Regions from separate parts of the Enterobacter sp. Taxon_8 genome, predicted to be linked through region 2. Evidence: riboswitches for the same ligand, from Rfam matches in the RefSeq annotation. Region 2 holds a riboswitch; each other region holds the start of a gene.

Evidence for each region. A riboswitch is a leader RNA that binds a small molecule or an ion and turns the genes downstream of it on or off. The one in region 2 is predicted to bind thiamine pyrophosphate.
Region 1: another riboswitch for thiamine pyrophosphate. It lies ahead of thiM (hydroxyethylthiazole kinase); the one in region 2 lies ahead of thiB (thiamine ABC transporter substrate binding subunit).
Region 3: another riboswitch for thiamine pyrophosphate. It lies ahead of thiC (phosphomethylpyrimidine synthase ThiC); the one in region 2 lies ahead of thiB (thiamine ABC transporter substrate binding subunit).

What each region holds. Positions count from the first base shown of each region.
Region 1 covers NZ_CM177989.1:1,497,564-1,503,556, forward strand. The annotation lists gene AC4IBF_RS07065 (hypothetical protein) at 1-48, opposite strand, end outside; gene AC4IBF_RS07070 (PAAR domain-containing protein) at 38-1,165, opposite strand; gene AC4IBF_RS07075 (hypothetical protein) at 1,479-1,727, opposite strand; gene AC4IBF_RS07080 (DUF3606 domain-containing protein) at 1,964-2,140, shown strand; TPP riboswitch at 2,342-2,438, shown strand; gene thiM (hydroxyethylthiazole kinase) at 2,474-3,244, shown strand; gene thiD (bifunctional hydroxymethylpyrimidine kinase/phosphomethylpyrimidine kinase) at 3,241-4,041, shown strand; gene AC4IBF_RS07095 (GntR family transcriptional regulator) at 4,084-4,830, shown strand; gene AC4IBF_RS07100 (PfkB family carbohydrate kinase) at 4,804-5,757, opposite strand; gene AC4IBF_RS07105 (ADP-ribosylglycohydrolase family protein) at 5,754-5,993, opposite strand, start outside.
Region 2 covers NZ_CM177989.1:3,801,445-3,807,437, forward strand. The annotation lists gene AC4IBF_RS18085 (sugar efflux transporter) at 1-470, opposite strand, end outside; gene sgrT (glucose uptake inhibitor SgrT) at 590-742, opposite strand; gene sgrR (HTH-type transcriptional regulator SgrR) at 831-2,486, shown strand; TPP riboswitch at 2,523-2,623, shown strand; gene thiB (thiamine ABC transporter substrate binding subunit) at 2,655-3,638, shown strand; gene thiP (thiamine/thiamine pyrophosphate ABC transporter permease ThiP) at 3,614-5,224, shown strand; gene thiQ (thiamine ABC transporter ATP-binding protein ThiQ) at 5,208-5,909, shown strand.
Region 3 covers NZ_CM177989.1:228,052-234,044, forward strand. The annotation lists gene thiC (phosphomethylpyrimidine synthase ThiC) at 1-1,314, opposite strand, end outside; TPP riboswitch at 1,394-1,502, opposite strand; gene rsd (sigma D regulator) at 1,557-2,054, opposite strand; gene nudC (NAD(+) diphosphatase) at 2,150-2,923, shown strand; gene hemE (uroporphyrinogen decarboxylase) at 2,962-4,026, shown strand; gene nfi (deoxyribonuclease V) at 4,036-4,707, shown strand; gene AC4IBF_RS01085 (YjaG family protein) at 4,749-5,339, shown strand; gene hupA (nucleoid-associated protein HU-alpha) at 5,526-5,798, shown strand; gene AC4IBF_RS01095 (DUF1481 domain-containing protein) at 5,810-5,993, shown strand, end outside.

The DNA of each region.
Region 1 (5,993 bases), 2.3 Mb from region 2:
GATCAGCGCAATGCTAACCCACCTGATCCAGAACTTTTTATTCATCATCGTATGTACTTCCCAACGATCCGCCTACTGTGCCGCCTGAGTATGGAGAAATTGAGCCAGCAACAGCAGCAGAATCAGCCGATACTTGTTGGATTTTTGCACTTCCCCCAATTGGTTGAGGGCTTTTGTTCTCAATGTTTGGATACTGCTGCTTGAACGTACTTGTCATCTCGACGACGAGCATTGAGGAGTAATCTGCACTCTTTTTTTCAAGGTAACTTTGCAGTGATACCGGGATAGTGAAATCTTCTTCTATCTCAATTGGTAGCTGTGTAGTCCTGGTGGTGTAACCGTGTTCGAATACCTTTGAACCAGCAAACTTGATCCCCTCGACTGAGTGAGTAGTACAGTTATTCCCAGTTACGTCATACTTATCAATCGTGCGGCCTCTACGTATTGTGCCGTCCTGCATCTTTGGTGTTTGAATCGGTGATACACCGTTATTCCATAATTTTTCGAAGAACTTACGGATTAATTCAGGATCAGCATCATCAATCCGAAATGCACGAGCACTCATTTCATAAAGTTCGTAACGGTAATACTTCCGTGCATCTTCATCTTGGAAGATGTCTAAAATCCCATCTCCGGTTAGCGTGCTTCTGTCTGTGCGTCCATAGCGTCCATAGGTGTAAAGGTAGATCGAGTTATTCTCATGCACCGAAACGAAAGCATGACCTGCACTTGTTGTTTCAGTCCAGATGTAAACGCCTTTCAATAGCCGGTTATCTGTTGGTTTACAGGTGTCAGCGAAGCTATCAGTTTTAGGAGCGGCAATCGGGCCAGGGAGAACGGGAAATTCAACGATGTGAGATTGGGTGGTTTCGGCTTTTGCTGGTTCTTTAGAAAATTCGTAAGTGTCGAAGATGGACGGAATAAAACGTGATTTGCAGGGGCAAGAGCTACGGCTATGCAGTGTTCCGGCTACTCTTTTACCGTGTATGTCTTGGTTTTCAAGCCCTCCCACTATGCGGAATCTACCCGCATGTTTACCACACGTCACTTTATGCCCTTCACAGGCCATGTCTTTATCGAAAAACTGATGATCGGTACATCCTTCAATAATCCGACCACCGCAAACAGTCTTATCGCCCCTGAATAAGTAGTGACCAATAGCCATTTATTTTTATCCTTGTGTTGCTTTGAAATCCTTAATGAAAGTGTAGGTTTTTGGGGCTGGCGAGTAAATGAGCAGTTGTAACAAAGTGATAGATGGTTACTCGCAACATGCCGCTGATGCAGTGGATCCTAGATGGCAAGGGCGATGATGCGATTATCAACATGTCAGCGCTGGCGCGTCGGCTGGGGTGTAGTCGTTCCAACCTGCTTGACCACATCCATACGCATGGATTCGACAGCACTATTAGGTACTACTTGAGCGAACAGCGACAACGGAAACTGAAAACATGAGAACCGGGTTAATCCCGGCTTTTTTAGCGCTTTTTATTCGATTGAGAAACAACCGAACCAGCTAAGGTTTTAATAACCTCGCTTGAACGTGGGTTTTTCAAAGCTGCTGATGCTTTGGCTTCCATGTTCGCGCCAGTCTGATTTTTTGTTCCTGCTTGTGATAGCACCGAACCCGCTAAACTTTTCTGAATCGCAGAGGCGTTTGGGTTGTTTAGAGTCTCTGCTGCCAGATGAGCTACATCTTTCGAGGATTGCTTATCATTGTTCGCCATTTCAACACCTATTCACGGGATGGATTTTTGGATATATTGTATTTGTTATATCAATAAACACAATATGTAGTAGTTATGATAGAAGCGAAGCGGCAAGCTTAGCAAGCTCGGAAAAAAAAGTTTTTACTGGTTTTATGACCAGTGTCAATTGTTTGATAACTGACCGTTTACGAAGTGGTAGAGAAGTCATATAGGTAGTGTGCAGGCATAAGCTTGTAATACTCAGGACAAACCAAATGGCAGATAACTTACAGCGTCGGCAGCCAGAAGATAAACGTTTCATCAGCTTGAGTGAATCTTGGGAAGTGGCATATTGGACCCAAGCGTTGGATGTTACTGAATCTCAGCTTAGGGCTGCTGTTAGAGCTGTTGGTAATGGCACCGCTAAGGTAAAAGCATATCTAGGTAAATAGGTTTGTGAAGGCATCTTCAATTGTGCTGTTGAGGCTGGAGAAACCCGGCCTTTTTTGTGTTCGGTGTTTGGTACTATGAGCCACAACCTGGGACATAAGCTGGCACACAGAGCATTTTTTAGGGTTGAGTCTTTGGCTTCCCGCTGGCATGATCCAGAACAGCGATTAACGGGACGTTAATCGCAAGCTTTTGATTTTGTTTATTTTGACTCGGGGTGCCCTTCTTCGTGAAGGCTGAGAAATACCCGTATTACCTGATCTGGATAATGCCAGCGTAGGGAAGTCAGATGCCTTCCCGGTCATCGCTTCTTCACGCAAGGCAGGAGCGAAACCATGCAGCCTGACCTGCTCAATTTACGCGTTTTACACCACTTCCGAACCCGTTCTCCGCTGACCCACTGTATGACCAACGATGTCGTACAGACCTTCACGGCCAACGTTTTGCTGGCGCTTGGCGCATCACCCGCGATGGTGATTGAGGCCGAAGAGGCTGAACAGTTTGCCGGCATCGCCGATGCGCTGCTGATTAACGTTGGCACGCTGACCTCGCCGCGTGCCCAGGCGATGCGTCGGGCAATAGAAAGCGCGGTGGCTGCAGGCAAGCCCTGGACGCTGGACCCGGTTGCCGTGGGCGCCCTGACGTTCCGCACCCGGTTTTGCCATCAAATTCTTGCTCTGAAACCGGCTGCCATTCGCGGCAATGCCTCTGAAATCCTTGCTCTTGCCGGGATGAGCCCGGGTGGGCGCGGCGTTGATACGACCGATACCGCCGCCAGCGCGGTGCCCGCTGCACAGGCGCTGGCCCGCCAGACCAATGCCGTTGTGGTCGTCACCGGCGAGGTGGATTACATCACGGACGGGCAACGTACCCGAACGGTTACCGGCGGCGATCCGCTGATGACGCGCGTGGTAGGCACCGGATGCGCGCTTTCTGCCGTTGTGGCGGCGAACTGTTCGCTGCCGGGTGACCGGCTGGATAACATTGCTGCCGTCTGCGGATGGATGAAGCGAGCCGGAACGGTCGCGGTTGCGCAGTCGCGTGGCCCGGGCAGTTTTGCCAGCGCGTTCCTCGACGCGCTCTATACGCTGGAGGAGCAGGCATGAAGCGGATTAACGCCCTGACCATTGCCGGCACCGATCCCTGCGGCGGCGCGGGTATCCAGGCTGACCTCAAAACATTCTCGGCCCTTGGCGCGTACGGCTGCTCGGTCATTACCGCGCTGGTGGCGCAAAACACGCGCGGCGTGCAGTCGGTCTACCGTATCGAGCCAGATTTTGTTGCCGCACAGCTGGATTCTGTGTTCAGCGACGTGCGCATCGATACCACCAAGATCGGCATGCTGGCCGAGACGGATATTGTGGAAGCGGTGGCCGAGCGGCTTAAACGCTATCAGGTGCAAAACGTGGTGCTGGATACCGTCATGCTGGCAAAAAGCGGCGACCCGCTGCTTTCGGCCTCCGCCGTGGAGACGCTGCGTACAAAACTGCTGCCGCAGGTGGCGCTTATCACGCCCAATCTGCCGGAAGCCGCCGCGCTGTTAGGCACATCGCATGCGCAAACTGAACGCGAGATGAAAGCGCAGGGAAACGCGCTGCTGGCGATGGGCTGCGGCGCAGTGCTGATGAAGGGCGGTCATCTTGACGACGCTGAAAGCCCGGACTGGCTCTTTACCCGCGATGGCGAAGTACGTTTTACCGCGCCGCGCGTGCAGACCAAAAACACCCACGGCACGGGCTGCACGCTCTCCGCCGCGCTGGCGGCGCTGCGTCCCCGGCATGAAGGCTGGGCCGATACGGTTAGCGAAGCGAAAGCCTGGCTCTCGGCGGCGCTGGCAAAAGCCGATACTCTGGAAGTCGGTCACGGTATTGGGCCGGTTCATCATTTTCATGCATGGTGGTAACCCAGTATACTGGCAGGAAACACCACGCCTGAGAAAACAGAGATGGAACAAGCGCATACCCGGTTAATCGCTCAACTGAATGAACGGATCGCCGCGCCGGACAACACGCCGCTGTACCTGAAATTTGCCGAAACGGTAAAAAATGCGGTGCGAAGCGGCATGCTGGAGCACGGGAATATTTTGCCCGGCGAGCGCGATCTGAGCCAGTTAACCGGCGTGTCGCGCATTACCGTGCGAAGGGCAATGCAGGCGCTGGAGGAAGAGGGCGTGGTGACGCGTTCCCGTGGATATGGCACGCAAATCAACAACATCTTTGAATATTCGCTGAAAGAGGCGCGCGGGTTCTCGCAGCAGGTGGTGCTGCGCGGCCAAAAGCCCAATACGCTGTGGGTCAACAAGCGTGTGGTGAAATGCCCGGAAGAGGTGGCTAACCACCTGTCGATCTCCCCGGACAGCGAGGTTTTTTTACTTAAGCGCATTCGCTATGTGGATGACGATGCGGTGTCGATTGAAGAGTCCTGGGTCCCGGTCGGGTTAATTCCCGATCCGGATGCAATTGGCATTTCGCTGTACGACTACTTCCGCAGTCAGAACATCTTCCCGCAGCGCACCCGCTCAAGGGTGAGCGCCCGCATGCCGGACAGCGAGTTTCAGGCGCACATAAAGATGGATGAAAAAATACCGGTGCTGGTGATCAAGCAGGTTGCGCTTGACCAGCAGCACCGTCCGATTGAGTACAGCATCAGCTACTGTCGCAGCGATCTATACGTCTTTGTATGCGAGGAGTAATTCCTCACGAGTCGGGGCGCAATCGCCGCCGCGGTGGCTGACCACCCAGGACGCCACGGCATTCCCCAGCAGAACGGCGTCTGCCAGCGACCATCCCGCTGCCAGCCCTGCCAGCGTGCCGCCCGCGTGGCTGTCGCCAGCACCAACGGTGTCCACAACCGTCGCCGGGAACGCCGGAACAACGCCCGAGGCGTCACCGTCATACCACATAGCACCGTCTTTATCATGGCGCACAATTAGCGCGGCGCCGAAGCGTTGCTGCCACACTTCACCCAGGTTTTCAGACTCCACACCTAATCTTTCAGCTGCAAGTTCCGCTTCCTGACGATTGAGCGACACGATTGGCCTGCAGGCCATAATCCGCTCCATCAGCGCGTCGGGAATATCCGCGATGCGGGGGCCGAAATCGATCAATGCCGTCACGTCCTGTAATCCCTCCAGCCAGCGTGTCAGCAGCTCGCCGCACGGCGATGCCAGCTGGTAGCCGGACAAATAAACCAGGCTGTTTTGCGGAACGTAAAGCGCATCCAGCCAGCGCTGCTGCCACTGGTTCTCCACGCCGCTAAAGGACATAAAGGTACGTTCGCCGTCAGGCTCAACCAGCGCCAGGCACCAGCCGTTGTCGCCCGTATCGGCCTCCACGGCGCTGTGCAGATCCTGCTTCGCCATGGCGTTGCGGATAATATCCGCCCAGACGCCGTGACCGACGGGCAGAGCGTTTTGCGCCGTAATGCCGAGCCGCTTCAGGGCGATGGCAATGTTCAGCGCGCAGCCGCCGATATTCACGCCCTGCTGCTTAAGTTCGATATCGCACCCGCGCCAGGGCAGGGCGTAGGCGTCGGCGATGACGTCTATCACCGCTGCGCCCAGCACCGTCACCGGGCTCGTGGCGTGCAGGGTGTCGAGACGTTGGGCAAATGCATTCATACGCCCTCCCTTTGCTCCCGATAGTGCAGCAGTTTTTCGCAATAGTGACCGAAATCGAGCCGGTTAACGGCGTCGAGCTCGGCCTTCAGCGCCGGGTCAATTGCCTGGACGCCGTGGAGCGCGCCGCAGATGGCCGTCGCCATTGCGCCAATGGTGTCCGTATCGCCGCCCAGGTTGGCGCATAAAATGGCGCAGCGGTTCGGATCGGTTTCCGCCAGTTCGACCATCGCAATGGC
Region 2 (5,993 bases):
CCAATGACCCACGCCAGCGAGAGCTGGGCACGCATCACCGAGCTGAACATCACTACTTCCCGCGCGGAGTTATCCGCATATTCACGGGCCAGGGCGAACAGCTGCGGCATAGCGGTGTTCGCCAGCGACGCCAGCAGCACGCCGCAGGTAATGAGCGTCAGATAATGACGATTGAAGGCAAAGAGCAGCGCGTTGCCCACGGCCATGGCGCAGCAAAAGAGGATTAGCCTGCGGCGATCGCCCTGACTGTCCGATCGTTTCGCCAGCGCGAGGCTGACCAGGATCCCGGCAATGGCGTTGACGGTATAAAACAGGCCGACCCAAAACGGCTGCGCCCCTACCTCGCGGCTGAGAAACAGGCTCAGCGTCGGCGCCTGAAGCGCCCCCGCCACGCCCATCATAAAGGCCACCAGCATAAAAGCGGCATACACGCCGTTCAGGCGTCGCCCCATCGTCATCAACCACAGCATGCGCAAGTCCTTGTGAAAGCGAATCGAAATTGGGTGAATAGTAAACGAAAAAAGCCAGCAAAAACATTTTGCTGGCGGGTGATAAGCACCAATACTCAGTCACACATGATCGAGGCGAGTTAGCGGGAAGAGGTCGGTGTCGTAACGTCCCACTGCATCAATTCTTCTAACGTTTTCAGCCGTTGCTCTGCACACCGGCGGGCCAGCCAGGACGATCCTTTTGTCGCTGAAAAGTACTGCTGATAAAACTGACGTGCGGTAGACCTCTTCATAATTTACCTCCTCGCTTCATCGAGGAGAATTATTGGCCTAATATAGGGATAAATAAATTGCTGGTTTTTTGTCAGGAGTTCCCCTTTTATGCCTTCCGGTCGTCTGCAACAACAGTTTATCCGCCTCTGGCAGTGCTGCGAGGGGCAATCGCAGGAGACCACGCTCAACGAGCTGGCGGACCTGCTTAGCTGTTCCCGCCGTCATATGCGCACGCTTCTCAACACCATGCAGCAGCAGGGGTGGTTAAGCTGGGAAGCGGAAGCGGGACGCGGCAAACGCTCGCGACTGACCTTCCTGTATACCGGACTGGCGTTGCAGCAGCAGCGCGCAGAAGATCTGCTCGAACAGGACCGCATCGATCAGCTGGTCCAGCTGGTGGGCGACAAGGCCGCCGTGCGCCAGATGCTGGTCTCCCATCTCGGACGCAGCTTTCGTCAGGGCCGGCACATTCTGCGGGTGCTCTACTACCGTCCGATGAAAAATCTGTTGCCCGGCACGGCGTTACGCCGCTCTGAAACCCACATGGCCCGACAAATCTTCAGCGGGCTGACGCGCATAAATGAGGAAAACGGGGAACTGGAGGCGGATATCGCGCACCACTGGCAGCAGCTTTCCCCGCGCCACTGGCGCTTCTTCTTACGCCCCGGCATCCACTTTCACCACGGCCGCGAGCTGGAAATGCACGACGTCATCGCCTCTCTGGAACGCGCCCGCAGGCTGCCGCTCTACTCACATATTTCGCGCATCCACTCCCCCACGGCCTGGACGCTGGACATTGAGCTGTCGCAGCAGGACAAGTGGCTTCCCTGGCTGCTGGGCTATGTGCCGTCGATGATTTTGCCCGGCGAGTGGGAATCATTGAACAATTTTGCCAGCCTGCCGATTGGCACCGGGCCCTACTCCGTGTCCCGCAATAACAGCAACCAGCTGAAAATCCGCGCGTTCGATGACTACTTTGGCTATCGGGCGCTGATCGACGAAGTGAACGTGTGGGTATTGCCTGATCTCAATGAAGACCTGAGCTGCGGTCTGACGCTTGAAGGCCCCACCACCGGAGAAAAGGCCGTGGAGAGCCGCCTGGAGGAGGGATGCTACTATCTCCTGTTTGACCGCCGCACCCACCGCGGGGCAAACCAGGGCGTCCGCAAGTGGATCAGCCACGTGCTGTCCCCTTCCAATCTGATCTACCATGCGGAAGAGCAGTACCAGACATACTGGTTTCCGGCCTACGGCCTGCTTCCGCGCTGGCACCACGCCCGGCCGTCGCACTGCGACAAACCCGCAGGGCTGGAGTCCATCACCCTGACCTACTACCGCGAGCACGTGGAGCATCGTTTTATCGCGAGGATCATGACCCGCCTGCTGGCAGCAGAGGGGGTCAAGTTAGAGGTAAGAGAAGTGGACTATGACGAATGGCATCAGGGAGAGATCGCCAGCGATATCTGGCTCAACAGCGCTAATTTTACCCTGCCGCTCGATTTTTCATTATTTTCACACCTGTATGAAGTCCCGCTGATCCAGCACTGCATCGATCGGGACTGGCAGCAGGACGCCGCCCTATGGCGATCGGGCGAGATGAACCTTGCCGTTTGGTGCCAGCAGCTGCTGGCCGAGCAGGCGATCGTCCCGCTGATCCACCACTGGCTGATGATTCAGGGCCAGCGCAGCATGCGCGGCCTGCGGATGAACACCCTGGGCTGGTTTGATTTTAAATCCGCCTGGTTTGCGCCCCCGGAGCCATAACGCTTTCGTAATATTCACCAAATCATTACAATAGCGCCGTTCTCAACGGGGTGCTGCATCACAGATGTGCGCTGAGATAATACCCGTCGAACCTGATCCGGATAACGCCGGCGAAGGGATTTGAGGCTGTCGCTCAAAATCCTTTGCCACTCAACCCTGAGGTGCAAAGTGTTAAAAAAAGTTCTCCCCCTGCTGGCGCTGTTCGCGCTGCCTGCTTTTGCCAAACCCGTCCTGACGGTCTACACCTACGACTCCTTCTCTGCCGACTGGGGCCCTGGCCCGGTTGTCAAAAAAACCTTTGAAGCGGACTGCAACTGCGAGCTGAAGTTCGTGGCGCTTGAAGATGGCGTGTCGCTGCTCAACCGCCTGCGCATGGAAGGAAAAAACAGTAAAGCCGACGTGGTGCTCGGGCTGGATAACAACCTGCTGGAAGCCGCCTCGCAAACCAAACTGTTTGCCAAAAGCGGCGTCGCGGCAGATGCCGTTAACGTGCCGGGCGGCTGGAAGAACGACACCTTTGTGCCGTTCGACTACGGCTACTTTGCTTTTGTTTACGACAAAAATAAGCTGAAAAACCCGCCAAAAAGCCTGAAAGAGCTGGTCGAAAGCGATCAGAAGTGGCGCGTAATTTACGAAGATCCGCGTACCAGCACGCCGGGCCTGGGCCTGCTGCTATGGATGCAAAAGGTCTACGGGGATAAAGCACCGGAAGCATGGCAGAAGCTGGCCGCCAAAACCGTCACCGTGACCAAAGGCTGGAGCGAAGCCTACGGCCTGTTCCTCAAAGGCGAAAGCGACCTGGTGCTGAGCTACACCACCTCCCCGGCCTACCACATTATCGCCGAGAAGAAAGACAACTATGCAGCCGCAGATTTTGCAGAAGGGCACTATCTGCAGGTGGAAGTGGCCGCGCGTACCGCTGCCAGCAAACAGCCGGAGCTGGCCGAGAAGTTCCTGAAGTTCATGGTTTCACCGGCGTTCCAGAGCGCGATTCCCGCAGGCAACTGGATGTATCCGGTTACTAACGTTGCGCTGCCCGCAGGTTTCGAGCAGTTGACCAAACCGAAAACCTCGCTGGAGTTTACGCCTCAGCAGGTCGCCGCGCAGCGTGCCGCATGGGTAAGCGAATGGCAACGCGCCGTCAGCCGTTGATTCCCGGCTGGTTACTTCCCGGGCTGCTCGCCGCCGCCGTGATGGTAGCGGTCAGCCTGGGGGCTTTTCTTGCATTGTGGTTTAACGCGCCAGGGAGCGACCTGCTCGCCCTCTGGCACGACAGCTACCTCTGGCACGTTATCCGGTTCTCCTTCTGGCAGGCGTCTCTTTCTGCCCTGCTGTCGGTGATCCCGGCTATTTTTCTGGCACGCGCTCTGTATCGACGGCGATTTCCCGGCAGGCAGGCCCTGCTGCGCCTGTGCGCCATGACGCTGATCCTGCCCGTGCTGGTGGCGGTATTTGGTATTCTGAGCGTTTACGGTCGCCAGGGCTGGCTGTCTTCACTGTTCGGTCAGCTTGGTCTGGAATGGTCATTCTCGCCTTACGGACTGCAGGGCATTCTGCTGGCGCACGTATTTTTCAATATGCCGATGGCAACGCGCCTCTTTTTGCAGGCGCTGGAAAATATTCCCGGCGAACAGCGTCAGATTGCCGCCCAGCTCGGCATGCGCGGCGTGTCGTTCTTCCGCTTTGTCGAATGGCCGTGGCTGCGCCGCCAGCTCCCGCCCGTGGCGGCGTTAATCTTCATGCTCTGCTTTGCCAGCTTTGCCACCGTGCTGTCACTCGGCGGCGGGCCGCAGGCCACCACCATTGAGCTGGCGATTTACCAGGCGCTGAGTTACGACTACGATCCCGGTCGCGCCGCGCTGCTGGCGATGGTGCAGATGGCGTGCTGTCTTGCGCTGGTGCTGTTGAGCCAGCGGCTGAGTAAAGCCATTCCCGCAGGTAGTCATCAAATAACCGGCTGGCGCGATCCGCAGGATAGCCTGCACAGCCGCGTCAGCGATTTTATCCTGATCGCGCTGGCGCTTCTGCTACTGCTGCCGCCGCTGATGGCCGTTATTGTTGACGGACTGAACCTCAATCTCATGGCAGTCCTGCAACAGCCCGTTCTCTGGCAGGCCACCTGGACCTCGCTGCGTATCGCGCTGGCTGCCGGATTACTGTGCGTCCTCCTGACCATGATGCTGCTGTGGAGCAGCCGTGAGCTCTACGCCCGCCAGGCGCAAAAAGCCGGACAAATGCTGGAACTGACGGGCATGCTGATACTGGCGATGCCGGGTATCGTGCTGGCAACGGGCTTCTTTTTACTGTTCAACTGCACCCTCGGCCTGCCGGAAAGGGCCGATGGCATTGTGATTTTCACTAACGCCTTAATGGCCATCCCCTACGCGCTTAAGGTGCTGGAAAACCCGATGCGCGACGTCAACAGCCGCTACGGTTTGCTGTGTCAGTCGCTGGGCATGCAGGGCTGGCAGCGGCTGAAGGTTGTGGAAGTGCGCGCGCTAAAACGTCCGCTTGCTCAGGCGCTGGCGTTTGCCTGCGTGCTCTCCATTGGAGACTTTGGGGTCGTGGCGCTGTTCGGTAATGACGATTTCCGCACGCTGCCGTACTGGCTTTATCAGCAAATCGGCTCTTACCGCAGTCAGGACGGCGCGGTTACCGCGCTGTTACTGCTGCTGCTGTGCTTTGCCTTATTTACCGTTATCGAAAAACTCCCGGGGCGTGATGTTAAAACTGACTGATGTAACCTGGCTCTATCAGCATCTGCCGATGCGCTTTACGCTCTCCGTTCAGCAGGGCGAGCGGATTGCGGTGCTTGGCCCAAGCGGTGCCGGGAAAAGCACCTTGCTCAATTTGATCGCCGGTTTTCTGCAACCTGCCAGCGGGTCGATAGCCATCGATAATCGTGATTTCACCGACGCCCCTCCGGCTAAACGCCCTGTGTCGATGCTGTTTCAGGAAAACAACCTGTTTACCCATCTGACGGTGCGGCAAAACATCGCGCTGGGAATGCATCCGGGGCTCAGGCTGAACGATGCCCAACGCGAAAAACTTGAAGTGATTGCCGCACAGATGGGGATCGCTGAATTCATCGACAGGCTGCCGGGCGAGCTCTCCGGCGGCCAGCGTCAGCGCGTGGCGCTGGCGCGTTGTCTGGTGCGCGAGCAGCCGCTGCTGCTGCTGGATGAGCCGTTCTCGGCGCTCGATCCCGCGCTGCGCCAGGAGATGCTCGCCCTGGTGCAGGACGTCTGCCAGCGCCAGCAGCTTACGATGCTGATGGTTTCGCACAGTATCGAAGATGCCGCACGGATTGCGCCGAGATCGGTGGTGGTTGCCGAAGGACGTATTTTGTGGGATGGAAGTACAGAAGAACTGCTGAGTGGTAAAGCTACCGCGTCTTCACTGTTGGGCATCAGGGCAATCTGATGTCCTCCCCTTCACTAAAAGTGACTAAAAAGTCCTCCGTCATTTTTTTCAAAAGCAATGAAAGCCCCTTCTTTAATGTCATAG
Region 3 (5,993 bases), 1.0 Mb from region 2:
CACGTGTCCCGGGCCTTCAATCATCACCTGCACGTCATACTCCCAGGCGATTTTGGTCAGTTCGCCCAGCGTGTGCAGCTCGGCAAACTGCGCTTCGTCGTTGGCGTCACGGATGGAGCCCGGGCGCAGGCCGTCGCCCAGTGACAGAGAGACGTCATAGGCGGCGCAGATCTCGCAAATTTCGCGGAAGTGTTCATAGAGGAAGTTTTCCCGGTGATGGGAGAGGCACCACTTCGCCATGATGGAGCCGCCGCGCGAGACGATGCCGGTCAGACGCTTCGCGGTCATCGGCACGTAGCGCAGCAGCACGCCCGCGTGAATGGTGAAGTAGTCCACGCCCTGCTCGGCCTGCTCCAGCAGGGTGTCGCGGAACGCTTCCCAGGTGAGGTCTTCGGCAATGCCGTTGACCTTCTCCAGCGCCTGATAAATCGGGACGGTGCCAATCGGCACCGGGCTGTTACGCAGGATCCACTCGCGGGTTTCGTGAATATAGCGGCCGGTGGAGAGATCCATTACCGTGTCCGCGCCCCAGCGCGTGGACCAGACCAGCTTTTCCACCTCTTCTTCGATGGAGGAGGTGACGGCCGAGTTACCGATGTTCGCGTTGACCTTCACCAGGAAGTTGCGGCCGATAATCATCGGCTCGGACTCCGGGTGGTTGATGTTGGCGGGGATGATCGCGCGCCCGGCGGCCACTTCGTCACGCACAAACTCCGGCGTGATGTTCTCCGGCAGGCGAGCGCCAAAGCCTTCACCAGGATGCTGATAGCGCAGCACTTCGCTGCGGATACGCTCGCGACCCATGTTTTCACGGATGGCGATGAACTCCATCTCCGGCGTGACGATACCCTGGCGGGCGTAGTGCAGCTGGGTCACGCATTTACCTGCTTTAGCACGTTTTGGCGTCAGCAGGCCGGTAAAGCGCAGCTCGTCCAGACCGTCGTCGGCCAGGCGCTCTTTGGTGTACGCAGAGCTGAGCACGCTCAGCTCTTCGCAGTCGTTACGCGCGTCAATCCACGGCTGGCGCAGCTTTGCCAGCCCCTGCTGGACGTTGATGGCAACATCAGGATCGCCGTATGGGCCGGAGGTGTCATACACCGGCACGGCTTCGTTGTCTTCATACTGCGGATTCTCTTTGCTGCCGCCGATAAGCGTCGGGCTGAGGTGGATTTCGCGCATCGGAACGCGAATATCGTCCTGCGAGCCGGAAATGTAGATGCGTTTCGAGTTCGGGAAAGCAGTGCTTTCCAGGGTATCGATGAAGTGTTGGGCCTGTGCGCGCTGTTCGCGGCGGGTCAGTTTTGCAGTAGACATAGCTCATTCCAAAAGTGAAGGACATGGCTTGTCAGACGACGGATGAAGCAAGAGAGGATCGCCCGGGGGGCGATACAACAGCAGTGTGACTCTTGTTCCCTTCGCAGGTATTAGCCTGATCAGGTTCCGCGGATCCCGAATTAACGGTCTCAGCCCGGCTTTCGCTCTGGGCACTCCGACAAGAAAAATCCCCCTCGTGAGAGGGGCGAATGGTTGTAAATTACTCGTTAACGATTAAGAACTCAAGCAGGGCGCGCGACGTTCTCTTCGTTACTGATGTTCAAATCATTGTCCAGGGCGAGAGAGATCAGCTTGTCTTCCAGCGTGAATCGCTCCTCCAGCGCTTCGCCGAGGTCGGATAGCGCCTGCTGGAACTCAAGATAGTTATCGTGATCGATGGCGTTCTCAAGCGTGGAATCGTAGTAATCCATGATCTGCTGGGTATTGGCTTCCAGCAGCGGATAGAGCTTGCTGGCCGCTAAATACGGCGTTGTCCCTTCCATTTCGCGGATAATGCGTTCATAAATATTGAAATGGCCGTCGGACAGATAGTCGACCAGGCCCTGACAAAAATCATCCAGCGCTTTTTCGTTCAGTCGCATAAACGATTCTTTGCCAGGCTTAATGCCGACCAGATTGTAATAAGCCACGAGTAGATGCTTGCGCACATGCAGCCAGCGATCCACCAGTTTGTTACTTCCTCTAACGCGCTCAGTCAGGCTTTCTAGCTGGTTTAACATGGTCGACTCCGCAAAGTGTAGGATTGAATCTGCTCATCCAGAATGTAACCACAATGCTAACAACATGTCAGTGAAGCGAAGGTAGTGCAATAGATATGGATCGTATTATTGAAAAATCAGATCTGGGTTGGTGGATCGTCAGCCACGAACAAAAATTATGGTTGCCCGGTGGAGAACTGCCCTACGGTGCGGCGGAAACGTTCGATCTCGTGGGCCAGCCTGCGCTAGAGATCGGCGAGTGGCAGGGTGAGCCCGTGTGGTTGATCCAGCAAGCGCGTCGTCAGGATATGGGATCCGTTCGCCAGGTGTTGGATCTGGACGTAGGCCTGTTCCAGCTGGCGGGGCGGGGCGTGCAGCTGGCGGAGTTTTACCGCTCGCACAAATACTGCGGCTATTGCGGCCATACCATGCACCCGAGTAAAACCGAGTGGGCGATGCTCTGCAGCCACTGCCGCGAACGTTATTACCCACAAATTGCGCCGTGCATTATCGTCGCTATCCGTCGGGATGACTCTATTTTGCTTGCACAGCATACCCGCCATCGCAACGGCATTCATACCGTGCTGGCCGGGTTCGTCGAGGTGGGCGAAACGCTGGAGCAGGCAGTGGCGCGCGAGGTGATGGAAGAGAGCGGGATCAAAGTGAAGAACTTGCGCTACGTCACCTCCCAGCCGTGGCCGTTCCCGCAGTCGCTGATGACGGCCTTTATGGCCGACTATGACAGCGGCGAGATCGTTATCGATCAGAAAGAGCTGCTGGACGCGAACTGGTATCGCTACGACGATTTACCCCTGTTACCTCCGCCGGGCACCGTGGCGCGTCGGCTGATAGAAGATACCGTGGCGATGTGTCGGGCCGAGTATGAGTAGTGTTACACTGAGGCCATGACGCTTAAGGAACTGCAAAAATGACCGAACTGAAGAACGATCGTTATCTGCGTGCGCTGCTGCGCCAGCCCGTTGATGTCACCCCGGTGTGGATGATGCGCCAGGCGGGACGCTATCTGCCAGAGTACAAAGCCACGCGCGCGCAGGCGGGCGATTTTATGTCGCTTTGCAAAAACGCCGAGCTGGCCTGTGAAGTGACGCTCCAGCCGCTGCGCCGCTTCCCGCTGGATGCGGCGATCCTCTTCTCGGATATTCTGACCATTCCGGATGCGATGGGCCTTGGCCTGTACTTCGAAACCGGTGAAGGTCCGCGTTTCACCTCTCCGATCAAAAGCAAAGCCGACGTGGACAAGCTGCCGATCCCCGATCCGGAAGGCGAACTGGGCTACGTGATGAACGCCGTGCGCACCATTCGCCGCGAGCTGAAAGGTGAAGTGCCGCTGATTGGCTTCTCAGGCAGCCCGTGGACGCTGGCGACCTATATGGTGGAAGGGGGCAGCAGCAAAGCCTTCACCATGATTAAAAAGATGATGTACGCCGAGCCGCTGGCCCTGCATGCGCTGCTCGACAAGCTGGCGAAGAGCGTTACGCTCTATCTGAACGCGCAGATTAAGGCGGGCGCGCAGTCGGTGATGATTTTCGATACCTGGGGCGGCGTGCTGACCGGGCGCGATTATCAGCAGTTCTCCCTGTATTACATGCATAAAATCGTTGATGGCCTGCTGCGTGAAAACGAAGGTCGCCGCGTGCCGGTGACGCTGTTCACCAAAGGTGGCGGCCAGTGGCTGGAAGCGATGGCGGCAACCGGCTGCGACGCGCTGGGTCTCGACTGGACCACCGATATTGCCGATGCGCGTCGTCGCGTGGGCGACAAAGTAGCGCTGCAGGGCAATATGGACCCGTCCATGCTTTATGCGCCGCCAGCCCGCATTGAAGAAGAAGTGTCGACTATACTGTCTGGTTTCGGCCAGGGGGAAGGCCACGTCTTTAACCTCGGCCACGGCATTCATCAGGATGTGCCGCCAGAACACGCAGGCGTATTTGTGGAGGCGGTGCATCGGCTTTCTGCCCAGTATCACAAGTAAGGAGTCGTTATGGATCTCGCGTCGCTACGCGCTCAACAAATCGAACTGGCCTCATCGGTGATCCGCGAGGATCGTCTGGATAAGGACCCTCCGCAGTACATTGGCGGAGCAGACGTCGGATTCGAGCAGGGTGGGGACGTGACGCGAGCGGCGATGGTGGTACTGAAATACCCTTCGCTTGAGCTGGTGGAGTACAAGGTCGCGCGTATCGCGACCACCATGCCGTACATTCCGGGCTTTCTCTCCTTCCGCGAATATCCCGCGCTGCTGGCAGCGTGGGAGCAGCTTTCGCAAAAACCTGACCTGCTGTTTGTCGATGGGCACGGGATCTCACACCCGCGTCGTTTAGGCGTTGCCAGTCATTTTGGGCTGCTGGTGGATGTGCCGACCATTGGCGTCGCCAAGAAACGCCTGTGCGGCGCGTTTGAACCTCTTTCATCCGAGCCGGGTGCGCTGGCGCCGCTCATCCATAAAGGCGAGCAGCTGGCGTGGGTCTGGCGCAGCAAGGCACGCTGTAACCCGCTCTTTATCGCTACCGGGCACCGTGTGAGCATGGACAGCGCCCTCGCGTGGGTGCAGCGCTGCATGAAGGGCTACCGCTTGCCGGAGCCGACGCGCTGGGCAGACGCCGTGGCGTCTTCACGTCCGGCTTTTGTTCGTTGGCAGGAAATTCAGCGATGATTCAGGTAAACTGCGCCTAATTTTCGATTCGAGAGATCATCATGCTACAAAACCCAATTCACCTGCGCCTTGAAAAGCTGGAAAGCTGGCAGCACGTCACCTTTATGGCTTGCCTGTGCGAGCGCATGTATCCCAACTATGCCGCGTTCTGCAAGCAGACGGGTTTTGGTGATGGCCATATCTACCGCCGCATTCTGGATCTGATCTGGGAAACGCTGACGGTGAAAGACGCGAAGGTGAATTTCGACTCTCAGCTCGAAAAGCTGGAAGAGGCGATTCCGGTGGCGGATGATTTTGACCTGTACGGCGTCTACCCGGCAATTGATGCCTGCGTGGCGTTAAGCGAACTGCTGCACTCCCGACTGAGCGGTGAAACGCTGGAGCACGCTATTGAAGTCAGTAAGGCATCTATTACGACCGTCGCGATGCTGGAAATGACCCAGGAAGGTCGGGAAATGACCGACGAAGAGCTGCGTGCGAACCCGGCGGTTGAGCAAGAATGGGACATTCAGTGGGAAATTTTCCGCCTGTTAGCAGAGTGTGAAGAACGCGATATTGAGCTGATAAAAGGGCTGCGCGCTGACTTACGAGAGGCTGGCGAGAGCAATATTGGTATAATTTTTAACCAATGAGACAATAAATCTTGAGATAACGCCCGTTTTGTCGCTCCTCGACTCTTCCCTTTCGCCCCTTGTCTGGTCTACATTTGGGGGGCGAAAAAAAGTGGCTATCGGTGCGTGTATGCAGGAGAGTGCTTTTTTGGCATTTTCGTCGCACTCGATGCTTAGCAAGCGATAAACACATTGAAAGGATAACTTATGAACAAGACTCAACTGATTGATGTAATTGCGGACAAGGCTGATCTGTCTAAAGTGCAGGCTAAAGCTGCTCTGGAATCTACCCTGGCTGCTATTACTGAGTCTCTGAAAGAAGGTGATGCTGTACAACTGGTTGGTTTCGGTACCTTCAAAGTGAACCACCGCGCTGAGCGTACTGGCCGCAACCCGCAGACCGGTAAAGAAATCAAAATCGCCGCAGCTAACGTGCCGGCATTTGTTTCTGGTAAAGCACTGAAAGACGCTGTTAAGTAAGACGCGTGGCAGTGAACAGTTTTAGCGAAGGGGCGGTAACGCCCCTTTTGTCTTTCTGGCGTGGAACGCTCGCGCTGGCAGGCATGCTGCTGCTGTCAGCCTGTAGCCACGACACCTCCCTGCCGCCGTTTACCGCCAGCGGTTACGCGGACAACCAGGGCGCGGTTAGGGTCTGGCGCAAAGATTCCGGCGGCG